Linked DNA regions of Lentisphaera araneosa HTCC2155. The protein of the gene in region 2 interacts with the protein of the main gene of each other region in a pairwise test. Links are inferred from orthologs where the notes say so. Each region holds a gene or a part of one and is shown on either strand. Other genes may lie near its edges.

Region 1 (5,337 bases), on a different replicon or contig from region 2:
ATGGTTTGGAAGTGAAAGACTCCAAACGCAAGGCAACTGACTGGCTCGTGAGCAAAGGCCTTGGTGAAGAAAAAACAAACTACCGTCTTCGTGACTGGATTTTCTCTCGTCAACGCTATTGGGGTGAACCCTTCCCAATTGTCCACATGGAAGATGGTTCCATCAAAACTCTTGAAAACGAACTCCCTGTACGTCTACCCGAAATGGAAAACATCCACCCTTCTGCAACTGGTGAGTCTCCTTTAGCCAACGCTACTAAATGGCTCGATTACACTTGCCCTGAAACAGGAATGAAAGGTCGTCGTGAAACAAACACCATGCCACAATGGGCAGGCTCTTGCTGGTATTACCTTCGTTATATTGACGCAGGCAATAGTGAAGCGGCTTTTGATCCCGAGATAGAAAAGTACTGGATGCCAGTGGATCTCTACATCGGTGGTGCTGAACACGCAGTTTTACACTTACTCTACGCTCGTTTCTGGCACAAGGTTCTTTTTGATCTCGGAATTGTTTCTGTTAAAGAACCTTTCCAAAAGCTTTTTAACCAAGGTATGATCCTGGCCGTTTCATACAAAAACAAAGCAGGATTCTGGGTTGGCACTGACCTTGTCGTAGACGAAAACGGCGATGCAGTACCTTCTAATATGGAACTCGATTCAACAAAGAAGTACTTCCATAAAGATACGGGTGAGGAACTCGAACAGATGGCTGGCAAAATGTCAAAATCTCTTTCTAACGTGGTTAATCCCGATGATATCGTTAAAGAATTTGGCGCTGATTCACTGCGCTTATACGAAATGTTCATGGGTGCACTCGCCGACTCTAAACTGTGGATCACTAGCAGTATCAATGGGATCAACAAATTCCTAACGCGCTGTCACAAGCTTGTCGTCGATAAAAATGGCGAACTCAATTCAAGTATTTCTGATGACGCTGAACTGAGCGAAGACTCTCGCCGTACACTTCATGCCACCATTAAGAAAGTGGGCGAAGATATCGAAAGTTTCGGTTTCAATACAGCCATTTCACAAATGATGATTTTCATTAATGAGTTCAGTAAGCTCAAAGCCATACCAAAATCGGCTATCGAAGATTTTGTAACTATCCTCTCACCCTTTGCGCCCCACCTCGCTGAAGAGCTTTGGGAGAAACTTGGACACACAGAGACCATTGCTTATGTTCAATGGCCTGAATATAAAGAAGAATTCCTCAAACTCTCTGAAGTAGAAATTCTCGTGCAAGTTCTAGGCAAACCAGTTAAGCGCATGAAGGTAGCTGCTGATGCAGATGCTAAACAGCTCGAAGAGATTGCTTTAGCTGACGATGATGTAAAATCGCGTATCGAAGGTAAAACAGTGAGAAAAATCATCGCTGTCCCCGGTCGATTAGTCAATATTGTCGCTACGTAAAACTCTATTCAGAGTTTGTCAAAAAGGTCATAAGTTCAAACTTATGACCTTTTTTCTTGCTCCTCTGTTAATATTCATGAGAAAGAAGCGTATTGTGAAAAAATATAAACGGAGTTTGTCATGAAAAAATTATTTCTTTTAAGTTTGTTTACACTCAATAGTGCTCTTTTTGGCCACGGCTTTGACGAGTGGTACCAAGAGTTGAACGAAGAACAAAAAGCCCTCGTAAGTAAAGAATTCAATAGTTCTGAGCGAACTCAATGGCATTACGTTCCCATGAAAGAACGTAAGGGCTTAGCGATTTCCGCAATGAGCCAAGAACAAAGCGATGAGATGTTTCATATTATGGCACACGTTTTTTCCAAACAAGGAATCAACAAAGTTAAAGCCGTTATTGAAATGGAAAAAATCCTAAGAGAAGTTGAAGGCGATCACCGCGATCCAAAAAAATTCTACTTCACGCTCTTTGGAAAAATGAATCAAGGAAAATGGGGCTTTAGCTTTGAAGGTCATCATATCTCTGTGAACTTCACTTTTAATGATAAAGAACTCATTAGTGGCACCCCCCTCTTCTTTGGTGCGAATCCCGCAAAAATATTCAAGAACTCAAGTTCTACTCTTAAAGAAGGTGAACGCCCCCTCGCGTTTGCGGAAGACGCAGCTTTTGACTTAGTTAAGTCTTTTGACTCTAAACAAAAAGCTTTAGCGCACAAAGAAAAAGTTCAAATGCGCGACATGAAAGAAGGTAAGAAAGCTTTTCCAGGCGAATACGATAAGGACGGAATTAAGTGGCCCCAACTCAAGGCTTCTCAGCAGCAAGCTTTAATGACACTCATTAACCAAGCTTATATTAATGACCTCAATGAGCATTATGCTTCTCAAGTCATGAAAGAAATTGAGCAAGACAAAAATAATATACGCTTTACTTATTACGGGGGAACTAACTTGCAGGAGCCTCACCACTATCAAATTATTGGTAGCGATATAGTTCTTCTCTTGTTCAATACGCAAAATGGAACTCAAAAGACTCCCGTTAATCACGTTCACCAAATTTGGCGTAGTCGTAAATCTGATTTTGGTGGTAAGTAGACTACTTAAAGTCTTTATTCAAAATCAATTTTGCCGCAGATTGCCTTAGGCCATAGACCATGGCATTCTGCTCGTATTTTTTCGTTAACAGCAAGGCTTGTTCCAAAGTTATATTGAGGATAAAAAAACTATCTTCAATTGGCCAATCGGTATCTCGCCCCTTTCCTAGAGCAAAGTGATATTTGTAAGCTTTTAGGTCCGCTGATAAAGCTTCATTTCTCTTTTGGTTCTCTTCTTTTGACAAAAGTTTTGAGTAAGGGTTATGAGCGGTAATCAATGCCCACGATTCAACTTTGCGGCTATCGCAAAAGCTCAAGAGGTCCTCACCACATTGATCGATTTTGATACATAAATCGAATTCGGGAACCAAGTAATCCGTCTCTTTATAAGCCTGTATTAAATCATCCATTAATACAGCTTTTCTTTGAGTTCTTTAATTTTATCTCTTAATTCAGCGGCGCGTTCAAATTCCAAAGCTTCTGCAGCCTTAATCATTTCATTCTTTAAATCACGTAAAAGCTCTTCACTAATATCTTCTTCACGGAGCTCGAGGATAGACTCTTTTTTATTTTTACGCTTACCGGGAACGCTACTGCCTCCTGAGAATAAACTTTCCTGCTCTTTACGAATAATTGTTTGAGGAGTTATGCCATGCTCCTCATTATATTGCATTTGCTTCTCACGTCTCTTGCCCGTTTCATCGAGAAAACGTCGCATACTCCCAGTCATTGTATCGGCATAAAGAATACAAGAACCATTGGCATTTCGAGCGGCACGGCCAGCGATCTGCAAAAGAGCCGTAGTCGAACGTAAAAAACCTTCTTTGTCTGCATCGAGAACGGCTACTAAAGAAACCTCAGGTAAGTCCATACCTTCTCGCAGTAGATTAATACCAATTACCACATCAATCTCTCCCGAACGAAGTTCCCGCAAGATTTCAATTCTTTCAATTGTGTCAATCCCCGAGTGAATATAGGTACATTTAACTCCTAGATCCTGTAAATAATCACTTAGATCTTCTGAAGTCTTCTTGGTCAAACAAGTCACAATAACGCGCTCATTCTTTTTCGAGCGATCCCTTATTTCGGCAAGCAAATCATCCACTTGCCCTTTAAGAGGACGAATTTCTACGACTGGATCCACTAAGCCCGTAGGACGTACAACTAACTCAACGACATCCGAACTCTTATCAATTTCATAATTTGCGGGAGTCGCAGAAACAAAAACTGTCTGTCCCATTTTTGCCTCAAATTCCTCAAATTTCATCGGACGGTTATCCAATGCGGAAGGTAAACGAAAGCCGTGTTCAACGAGGCTTGATTTACGACTTTTATCGCCGTTATACATCGCTCTAAATTGTGGGATGGTGACGTGACTCTCATCGACAATAGTTAAATAATCATCGGGGAAAAAATCGATCAATGTAAAAGGGCGTGAACCAATCGGCCGTCCCGTGACGTAACGTGAGTAGTTCTCAATACCTTGGCAATAACCAAGCTCAGCAACCATTTCCATATCGTAATTGGTGCGTTGGTAAATTCGTTGTGCTTCAACCAATTTGCCCTCATTCTCAAATTTCGACACTTGATCATCGAGCTCTTCAAGAACTTGTGGCACCATCTTCTCTAAGCGATCTTTCGATGTGGCAAAGTGTGATGCAGGGAAAATAAGTGTATGTGACATGCCTTCTAAGACATTGTGATTCAATTCATCTCGTAAACTGATCTCATCTATTTCGTCACCAAAAAACTCTATCCGAATATAATCGTCTTTGTATGAAGGAAAAATATTGACCACATCACCGCTGACCGAAAATTCACCGCGACTCGGAGCCGTATCATTGCGTTCATAGCGGCTCTCAATTAATAAGTGTATGAGTTCGTCGCGATCCATTTCATCTCCCACAGCAAGCTTCACACTCATGCGCGTTAGCATTTCTGGATCACCTAAGCCATAGATACAAGACACAGAGGCAATCACTATCACATCCCTTCGCTCGAGTAAGGAACAGGTAGCGGAAAGACGGAATTTCTCAATTTCATCATTTACGGAACTATCTTTGGCAATATAAGTATCCGTTTGCGGGATATAGGCTTCGGGTTGGTAATAATCAAAGTAAGAGACAAAATACTCAACTCGATTCTTTGGAAAGAAATGCTTAAACTCACTAAAGAGCTGTGCCGCTAAAGTTTTATTTTGAGCCAGTATCAAAACGGGGCGCCCAGCCTGTTCTACGATGTTGGCCACAGTAAAAGTCTTACCCGAACCAGTAACACCAAGGAGCGTTTGAAACTGCTGACTAGACTCAAGTCCCGAGAGCAATTTCTTTATGGCTTCAGGTTGATCCCCTGCGGGTTCAAAATCTGACTTTAACTGATAGGGAACTTCCATATTACTTTTTAAAGCTTCTCCACATCCAGTACACAATCAAGTAATCCACACCAGTGAAGCACTTATTCCCTGTGGAATTAAAATTGCCATCTAAGCGCAATTGATTATGCTTCCACTCTATAGACTTGTATGGGCGTGCATAAACGGGAACAAACTCAGTAGCTTCCTCTCTAGCTTCTAACTTAACGTATGACCCCATTTTGCTCGCCGTATCTAGTGAACCTAAGGTGGGGTATTGACGTAAATCCAAGGGGAATGTTTCAAGGTTCTGCATCACTATCACATCGACTTCGTCAAGATCATAAACACCAATACCATGGCCCACTAATTTGGAAAAAGGATTGTTTTGATTGCTATAAAACTTCTCAAGATTCTCAAAGCTTTTTTTGTAAAAATCTGATTTTGATGCCGTGAAGCCATTATAGATCTTCAAGTAATTTAACCACGA
Region 2 (8,130 bases):
GATCATAGCCCTTATCCGCCAAACGATTCTTAAGATCAATTAATTTACTTTCTGTACGACCGAGAAGTGCGACTTTTGCACCCTCTTCCAATAAAGCTTCCACAAGTGCTGAACAAAGAACTCCAGCCGCGCCAGTCACTACACATATTTTATCTTTTAAACTCATTGTTTTCTCCTAAAATTTAAAGTAATTTTTCGCATTATTATAACAGATATCTTCGATCAACTGAGCCAAGAACTTGCGGTCATCAGGTAGTTTCCCCTGGGCCACATCTCGCGCAAATAAGTCGCAGAGTAAGCGACGGAAGTATTCGTGCCGAGGAAAGGACAAGAAAGAACGCGAGTCCGTCAACATGCCCACAAATTTACTAATGAGGCCGAAGTTAGAGAGGTCATTCATTTGCTTCTCCATTCCGTCGAGTTGATCGAGAAACCACCAACCTGAACCAAACTGGATTTTACCGGCTTGTCCACCATCTTGGAAATTGCCAATCATTGTTCCGAGAACGGCATTGTCTTTCGGATTGAGGTTATACAAGATCGTTTTGGGAAGCTCATTTTTCACATCGAGACTATCCATAAAACGCGAGAGTTTTTCAGCAATTGGTAGGTCATTCATGGAGTCAAAACCCGCGTCTCGTCCCACAGTTTCAAAGCGGCGAGTGCTATTGTTTCTCATGGGGCCTAAATGCAATTGCATTGCCCAGCCCTTCTCGGCATTCCAACGTCCAAATCCCTGCATAAAAGCTGTACACAGAATTTCTTTTTCTTGATCACTCAGCTCCGTCTTGGCACGAGCTTTTGCGAAGGCCGCATCAAGTTCACTCGCCGTATAGTCCGTGTAATAAGCTCTTGGTAAACCATGATCCGAGAGGCGGCAACCGCGTTCGTGGAAATAGTTGTGGCGATCTTTGAGCACCTGTAAGGCACCGTCAAAACTCTTGACTTCTTGATCCGCAATCTGTGCGAGTTTATCAATCCATTCATTCCAAGCATATAAATCATCCAGAGCTAAAGCTTTGTCAGGTCTAAAAGTTGGCAAAGCTTTAAAGTCTTCGATTTCTTCACTGCAAACTTGGTGAAACTGCAAATTATCCGCTGGATCATCAGTCGTACATAAAACCTCGACATTTTGCTGTCTTAGCAAATTCCTACAGGAATGCGATTGATTCGCCAGTTGTTCATTACATGTCTCATAAATTTTTCGGGCCTTATCACCATTGAGTAAATCATTAACACCAAAATAACGTTGCAGTTCAAGGTGCTGCCAGTGATACAAGGGATTGCGCATGGTGAAAGGAATGGTCTCAGCCCATTTCTGCCACTTCTCTTCTGGCTTGGCATCGCCAGTGATGAAGCGCTCTTCAATGCCATTGCTGCGCATTCCGCGCCATTTATAATGGTCACCTTCTAAAGTCGCCTCTGCCATATTGGCAAAACAACGGTCGCTAGCAATATCTTCTGGAGGTAAATGGTTGTGGTAGTCAATAATAGGCATTTTAGCCGCATGATTGTGATAGAGGTCTTCTGCCACCGCGTTACTCAGCAGAAAATTGTCATCCATAAATTTTTTCATTTCTTAATCCTTACTTGTTTGAGCTAAACTAAAGATAGTGGGACAAATTCACAATTTGCAAAATACGAAATTATATAGGTTTTTACGCAATTATTCCTTTTAGGCAAATTTATTCAAAATCCAGTATTTGAATTATTTGCATGCAATTAAACACCATTGTACCTTAAAAACAAAAAGGTTGATTTATGGATAAAAATTATTCTGTGGTGAATTTTGATGAGCTCTATACAGTGAATTGCCCTTGCGGGACCACACGTCGCGCCTTTACAGATGACCCCGATCAAATTGCCAGCATTCATATGGTTGACATTAAGCAAGATTCAGAATTGCACTACCACAAAAAGATGACCGAAATCTATCTCATTTTAGAAGGTGAAGGTCACATGGAACTCGATGGCGAACTCATCCCCGTTCGCAAGGATTCAACTATACTAATCAAACCAGGTTGCCGTCATAGCGCCATTGGTAAAATGAAAATAGTCAATATCCCCGTTCCCGCTTTCGACCCCGACGACGAATACTTTGATTAAGACTTAGGTTTCCAGCAGGCTGCATCCCAAATTGACCAAATGTGGACAATCCAACCCAACAAAATAATCCAAAGTAAAGAACATAAAACAAAATGGATGGCGGCTTTCATTAAGCGCCCTTGGACTAATTGACCTAGTCCGGGGATAAAAAAGCTACAGATCGCAGCTAAAACATTTCCTGTAGAACCTTGATTGGACATATCTATTTCCTCATAATTTAAGTCAATCTAATCCATTTCTTTTGGATCTCAATGACTTCTTTTCAGCGAGGATAAATATAATTATTAAGATATATGATAAATAGATCTATAATTATTGACTAGATCAATGATCTCCAAAGAAAATAACTTCTGTCTCATTGAGCTTTATTGAAGTACACTCAATTGATTACTTATGATTAGGATATTTAGTGTATGAAATTGAGCGTAAAAATAATATTGGCCTTACTATTTATCTGCTTTCTTTGCTTTTCTTGTGTTAGGGAAGAGCAAGACCAGTTAAGCCATGAGGATCTTGATGACAGATTTTATATAGAGAAAATCTACGTTAACACAAATTTTGAAGTCGTCCCTTTTTAATTTCTAAAGCCAGCCACTCTGCCATTTTTGCGGATTGCGCAACTCAACTAAACTAACGGCGCGGCTCTTACCTTTTAATAAAGGTTTGAGCTGAGCCGTTTTTGCTTTCTCATTCGTAGCAATCACCGTAAAATGCTTTTGACGATCAATAATTTCGACCGCCGTCCACTTGGAGTCTAAAAGGTGCTTAAAATCCATCATTTCAGTATGGGCTTCAAATACTGACCCGTAAATGATGCTGCGCACTTCGCAACTTTTTCAGGTGTCCCACTGACCATAACTTGACCGCCGCCGGCACCGCCTTCAGGTCCCATATCTATAATCCAGTCCGCAGTCTTGATAACGTCTAAATTGTGCTCGATGACAATCAAACTATTACCTGCATCACGCAAACGATGAAGTACTTGTAAGAGTCGATCAATATCGGCTATATGCAAACCCGTTGTCGGTTCATCCAAAATATACATCGTATGACCACGTGGAATACGACAAAGTTCAGAAGCTAATTTCACACGTTGGGCCTCACCACCCGATAAAGTCGTTGCCGCTTGTCCCATGTGTAAGTAACCCAAACCGACTTCTTCTAATGTCCCCAAAATCTTTTTGAGCTTCGGCACCTTATCAAAGAACTCGTAGGCTTCGTCAATGGTCATTTCTAAAACATCGGCAATACTGCGACCTTTGTAGAGCACACTCAAAGTTTCGGTATTGTAGCGACGCCCGCGACAAACTTCGCATTCCACAAAAACGTCCGGAAGAAAGTTCATTTCAATCTTGCGATAACCATCGCCTTTGCACTCTTCGCAACGGCCACCTTTGACATTAAAACTAAAGCGTCCCGGTTTATAAGCCCGTGCCTTTGCATCTGGTGTGGAGGCATAAAGAGTTCGGATTTGATCAAAAGCTCCCGTGTACGTCGCAGGGTTTGATCGAGGAGTTTTGCCAATGGGTGACTGCGTAATTACGATCTGCTTGTCGATTTCTTCTAGACCTTCAACCGAACGAACTTTTCCTGGACGTTCACGCCCAATGCCTAAATGCTTGTTGATACTTTTCTTGAGAATTTCGTGAACAAGTGTTGATTTACCCGAACCCGAAACACCCGTCACACAGACAAATTTACCTAGCGGCACGCTCACATTCACTTTCTGTAAATTATTCTCTGCCGCAGCCTTAATTTTAATACTCTTACCATTGCCCTTTTCTCGCTTTGCGGGAATCGCGATTTCCTTCTTGCCACTCATGTACTGGCCCGTAAGTGTATCGGCTTTCATAATTTCTTTTGGCGGACCTGCAAAAACAATTTCACCACCTAAGCGACCTGCCATGGGCCCCATGTCGATGAGATAATCCGCACGTAAAATGGTGTCTGTATCGTGCTCGACAACAACAACGGTATTTCCCAAACCACGTAAATGTTCTAGGGTAGCTAAAAGTCTGTCGTTATCGCGTTGGTGTAAACCAATGCTCGGTTCATCTAGAATGTAGAGAACTCCCACTAAGCCCGCCCCCAACTGAGTCGCTAAGCGAATTCGCTGCGCTTCCCCACCAGAGAGAGAAGAAGATTCACGATTGAGGTTGAGATAATTAAGACCTACAGCGTTAAGAAAACCTAAGCGTGAATCAATTTCGCGACTCACTTCTCCTGCAATGACTTTTTCGGTTTCATTAAAGTCTAGATTCTGGATGAATTCTGCGGCGTCCGCAATCGACATGCGTAAAAAATGGTTAATGGGCATATCTTTGACAGTGACCGCCAATGATTCCGGTTTGAGGCGATCCCCGTGACATGATCCACATTCGCGTCGAACCATGAGGCTAAGAATTTTTTCACGTTGACGATCTGAACCCGTTTCATTCATGCGCCGAGTGATATTTCGCGCTACACCTTCAAAAGGTTTATTGACATCATACCAACGTCCAGCATTCTTATACACCATGCGGATAGCTTTTCCGGTACCGTAAAGCAAGACATCACGTTGTTTCTCGCTTAAGTCTTCAAAGCGAGTGGTCAGTTCAAAGTCATAGGCCTTGCCAACTGACTCAAGTAAATTCTTGTAGTAGAAAACCAAGCGGCGAGGACCTTTTTTCCAGAATGGGAAAGCATCTTTCACTGGCTTGCGTTTATCGGGAACAATCATGTCGATATCAAGAGTCTGAACAGACCCTAAACCATGACATTCTCCACAAGCACCATAGGGACTATTGAATGAAAAGTCACGTGCTTGCAGTTCCGAAAAGCTTATATTGCAGGCATCACAAGCTAAATGTTCTGAAAGCTTGTGTTCATCCCATTCCCCCTGCTCATTTTCTACTTGAAAAATAATCGAGCCGCCACCATAAGTGAGCGCAGTCTCCACTGAATCAGTCAGACGACTACTCTTTGAGCCCGTTTTGATACGGTCCACAACAAGGTCGACATTGTGCTTGAAATTTTTATCTAAATTGGGCACGTCTTCTAAACGACACATTTCGCCATCTACGCGAACGCGAGCAAAACCGTCGCGCACGGCTTTTTCAAAAACTTCCTTGTGTTCACCTTTTCTTCCCTCAACTAAGGGAGAGAGGATAAGCATTTTTTTCTCTTCAGGAAAACTTTGCGCTTTGCGCACAATCGCTTCGGCACTCTGACTCTGAACTCGTTCACCGCATTGAGGACAATGACGTTTACCCACATGCGCATACATCAATCGCAAGTAGTCATAGATTTCAGTACTTGTTGCGACAATCGAACGTGGACTACCCACGCCCCCACGCTGCTCAATGGCAATAGCGGGTGAAAGCCCCGTGATTTGCTCTACTTCCGGCTTTTCCATCTGATCCATGAATTGACGTGCATAAGATGACAAGCTCTCCACATAACGTCTTTGCCCTTCAGCATAGAGCGTGTCAAAAGCGAGAGATGATTTACCTGAACCACTCAGGCCGGTGACAACCACTAGCTTATTTCGCGGAATTCGCACATCCACATTTTTTAAATTGTGGTGGCGAGCCCCTTTAATAAAAATATCTTCCATTTGAAGTCCTTTAAATTTAATTCACTAAATATGGAAGACTGGCTGAATATATCAATTCTCCAGCGCAAAAAGGCCATGTAAAGATTAATTTGTCATCTCGAAGTGATTAGACTGCTGACTTTCTAGGCTTTTTTCAATAAAGCGAGAAATTCTTTAGGTGATAAAAAAGCTCTTCGTGCTAACTTAGCCGAAACATTATGGAGATAGCAAATCTTGAAAACCTTCGAAAATAATAGCCACCTAGAAGCACTACAGCGCGCATGGGCAATCTTCTCTGGACACAAACGCGATCAAGTCAGTGAATTTAACTGTGAAAACTGTGTCTACCTTCCCATCGCTGGATTTATCAATGGCCTTGCGCTCTGGCTCTGTGCGCAGATTATTTTATTTTTCCAGCAACAATCCAATGCTGGTGCCGTGATTCTTGGAAGTTTTATCATCAACGCCCTCTTATCTTGGTCAAATAATTTCCAAATACTCAACTTTGGCAACTCCATCAACAAAGCCCATGACCTGAAGCTTTCTCAAGCCCCCGTCGCCATCACTCAAATTGTTATTTTATTCCGCTTAGCCGCCATTGCCTATCTACTCCATAAAGGCTTAAGTTGGTGGCTCATTCTCGTACCTCTTTTTCCTGCATATACTTTAAGTGTTAGATTCTTAGCAGAACTCAAAAACAAAGATGCCAACATTCAAAATATGTGCCTCTACCTAACGATTGGCTGTGCCGTCATTCCTTGTTTATTTACTGAACAGATCGTTCCCGTAGCCCTCTGCTTTGCAGGCATCTATTTCCTTTCTCCCTACCTTAAAACTAAACTGCAAAACTTAGAATTCGAAGACCAAATCAATAGTCACCGAGAATACCTTGAGCTCGCGACTCTATGCTTTGCCTTACTTATCCTCAAATAGGATTCCCTAAACCATGAAATATATTTTATTATCCATTTGTCTACTTTTAAATTTATTTAGCCTTGCCAACGAACAGCCTGTCATTGAAGGTATTGAAGCTCCAAAGACTGAGCCAAAAGCTGTAAACGAAGTCGCTCCAATAAAAGAAAAAGTTGAGCCTCCTGCTAAAATCGTCCTCGAACGTCAACAGGGGGTGGTTATTACAAATCGCCTCAATGTTCGCGCCCGCCCTTCTGTTCGTTTTGAAATTATTGATCGCATCAAACGCGATAGCAAAGTTGAAATTATTAAAGAAACTGATGATTGGCTACAAATTGTTGCCCCCGAACACAGCTCAGCGTGGATTGCTGCCAAGCACGTTGATGAAGAAGGCAAAGTAAAGCCTAAGAATGTTCAAGCCTATGCAGGAGCAGGAATTGAATTTTCTCCACTGGGCACGGCGCCCGTAGGAGCAAGAGTTGAAGTCCTTTATCGCAAAAATAATACTTGGTTAAAAATCAAAGCTCAACCCTGGATGAACGCTTGGGTCAGCAAACAATTTGTCAAAATAGATAAAACTGAAACTAAGACCGCAAAAGTCGAAGAAACTGAAACTCAGGATATTAAGGCTATCCCCATAAAACCAGCGAATCCAACTGCTGACAATGAAGTTAGTAAAGAGGTTAATGCGGCCATTAAAAAGAGTTATAACTTTGATGAGCGACGTGCTGAACTCGCAAAAATCGAACAACAATTTCGTGATGAGATCGCACAAGCCGAAAAAGAGCGTGACGAACTTGAGAAGAAATTAACTGAGTTAAAAAAGAATAATGAAAACAAAATCAGCGAAATTAACCAAGCTGAAAAAGAAATTTATGAGAAAAATGAAGATATCCTAAGAGGCAAAGAAAAAATCGAAGTGGTCAACAATGTTGAAAATGACATCAGCCGAGATGAATTCGAAATCCAAGCCTCAGAAGAAATCACTGCTCAATTAGGGAATATCGATGAGATTGAACTCCTTGTCCAGCAAGGGCAAACGGCTATCAAAGGTATCATCATGCCAGTTCGAGAAGAAGATAGACAAATAGTTGATTTCGCTTTGGCTGTAAAAATTGACAAAGAGTATTATCCTCTGTGCTATGTAATCGGCAAGGTAGAAAACCTGCACACTTTGTATGAGCAGGAGATCGCCATGACTGGAATAAAAAAACGTAAGGAAGGCTGGTCTCGTCCTGTTTTCCATATGGACAAATATAAAATCATTAGGAAGTAACAATGACTTCAGAGTCAAATAAATACCAACTTTGGACAAGTAAAGCTCTCGCTAATGAGGACTTTAGCCGTGAAGAATGCTTAGAAATTCTTGCATCCCCAGAAATTGACCTTCTCAAACTCGCCTCTGCTGCTGGCGATGTTCGCATGAAAACTTTTGGTAAGAAAGTTAAAATCCACCAAATCAACAATGTTCAAAATGGCCTCTGCCCTGAGGACTGTGGTTACTGTGGACAATCAAAGGATTCAGACCTCCCCGTCAA

The links. Proteins that work in one complex are often made in the same cells at the same time.
Region 1: the proteins of uvrA (region 2) and uvrB interact in binary tests that used the Escherichia coli proteins (3 or more experiments, as listed by UniProt). The link is inferred for Lentisphaera araneosa HTCC2155 from one-to-one orthologs.

What each region holds. Positions count from the first base shown.
Region 1 is NZ_ABCK01000014.1:32,096-37,432, forward strand. The notes cover bases 2,399-5,337. They hold uvrB (excinuclease ABC subunit UvrB), read right to left. Parts: upstream 4,890-5,337; coding sequence 2,907-4,889; downstream 2,399-2,906. Other genes in these bases: LNTAR_RS14400 (DUF3500 domain-containing protein), read left to right, coding at 2,399-2,498; LNTAR_RS14405 (DUF3293 domain-containing protein), read right to left, coding at 2,500-2,907; LNTAR_RS14415 (hypothetical protein), read right to left, coding at 4,891-5,337. Outside these bases: leuS (leucine--tRNA ligase), read left to right, coding at 1-1,409; more of LNTAR_RS14400, read left to right, coding at 1,530-2,398. UniProt on the Escherichia coli protein: The UvrABC repair system catalyzes the recognition and processing of DNA lesions. A damage recognition complex composed of 2 UvrA and 2 UvrB subunits scans DNA for abnormalities.
Region 2 is NZ_ABCK01000015.1:103,823-111,952, forward strand. What follows is about bases 2,682-6,015. They hold uvrA (excinuclease ABC subunit UvrA), read right to left. Parts: upstream 5,702-6,015; coding sequence 2,882-5,701; downstream 2,682-2,881. Other genes in these bases: LNTAR_RS15440 (TIGR02450 family Trp-rich protein), read right to left, coding at 2,688-2,885; LNTAR_RS15450 (hypothetical protein), read left to right, coding at 5,915-6,015. Outside these bases: LNTAR_RS15420 (SDR family oxidoreductase), read right to left, coding at 1-166; uxaC (glucuronate isomerase), read right to left, coding at 176-1,576; LNTAR_RS15430 (cupin domain-containing protein), read left to right, coding at 1,762-2,106; LNTAR_RS15435 (hypothetical protein), read right to left, coding at 2,103-2,306; more of LNTAR_RS15450, read left to right, coding at 6,016-6,613; LNTAR_RS15455 (SH3 domain-containing protein), read left to right, coding at 6,627-7,868; biotin synthase BioB, read left to right, coding at 7,871-8,130. UniProt on the Escherichia coli protein: The UvrABC repair system catalyzes the recognition and processing of DNA lesions. UvrA is an ATPase and a DNA-binding protein. A damage recognition complex composed of 2 UvrA and 2 UvrB subunits scans DNA for abnormalities.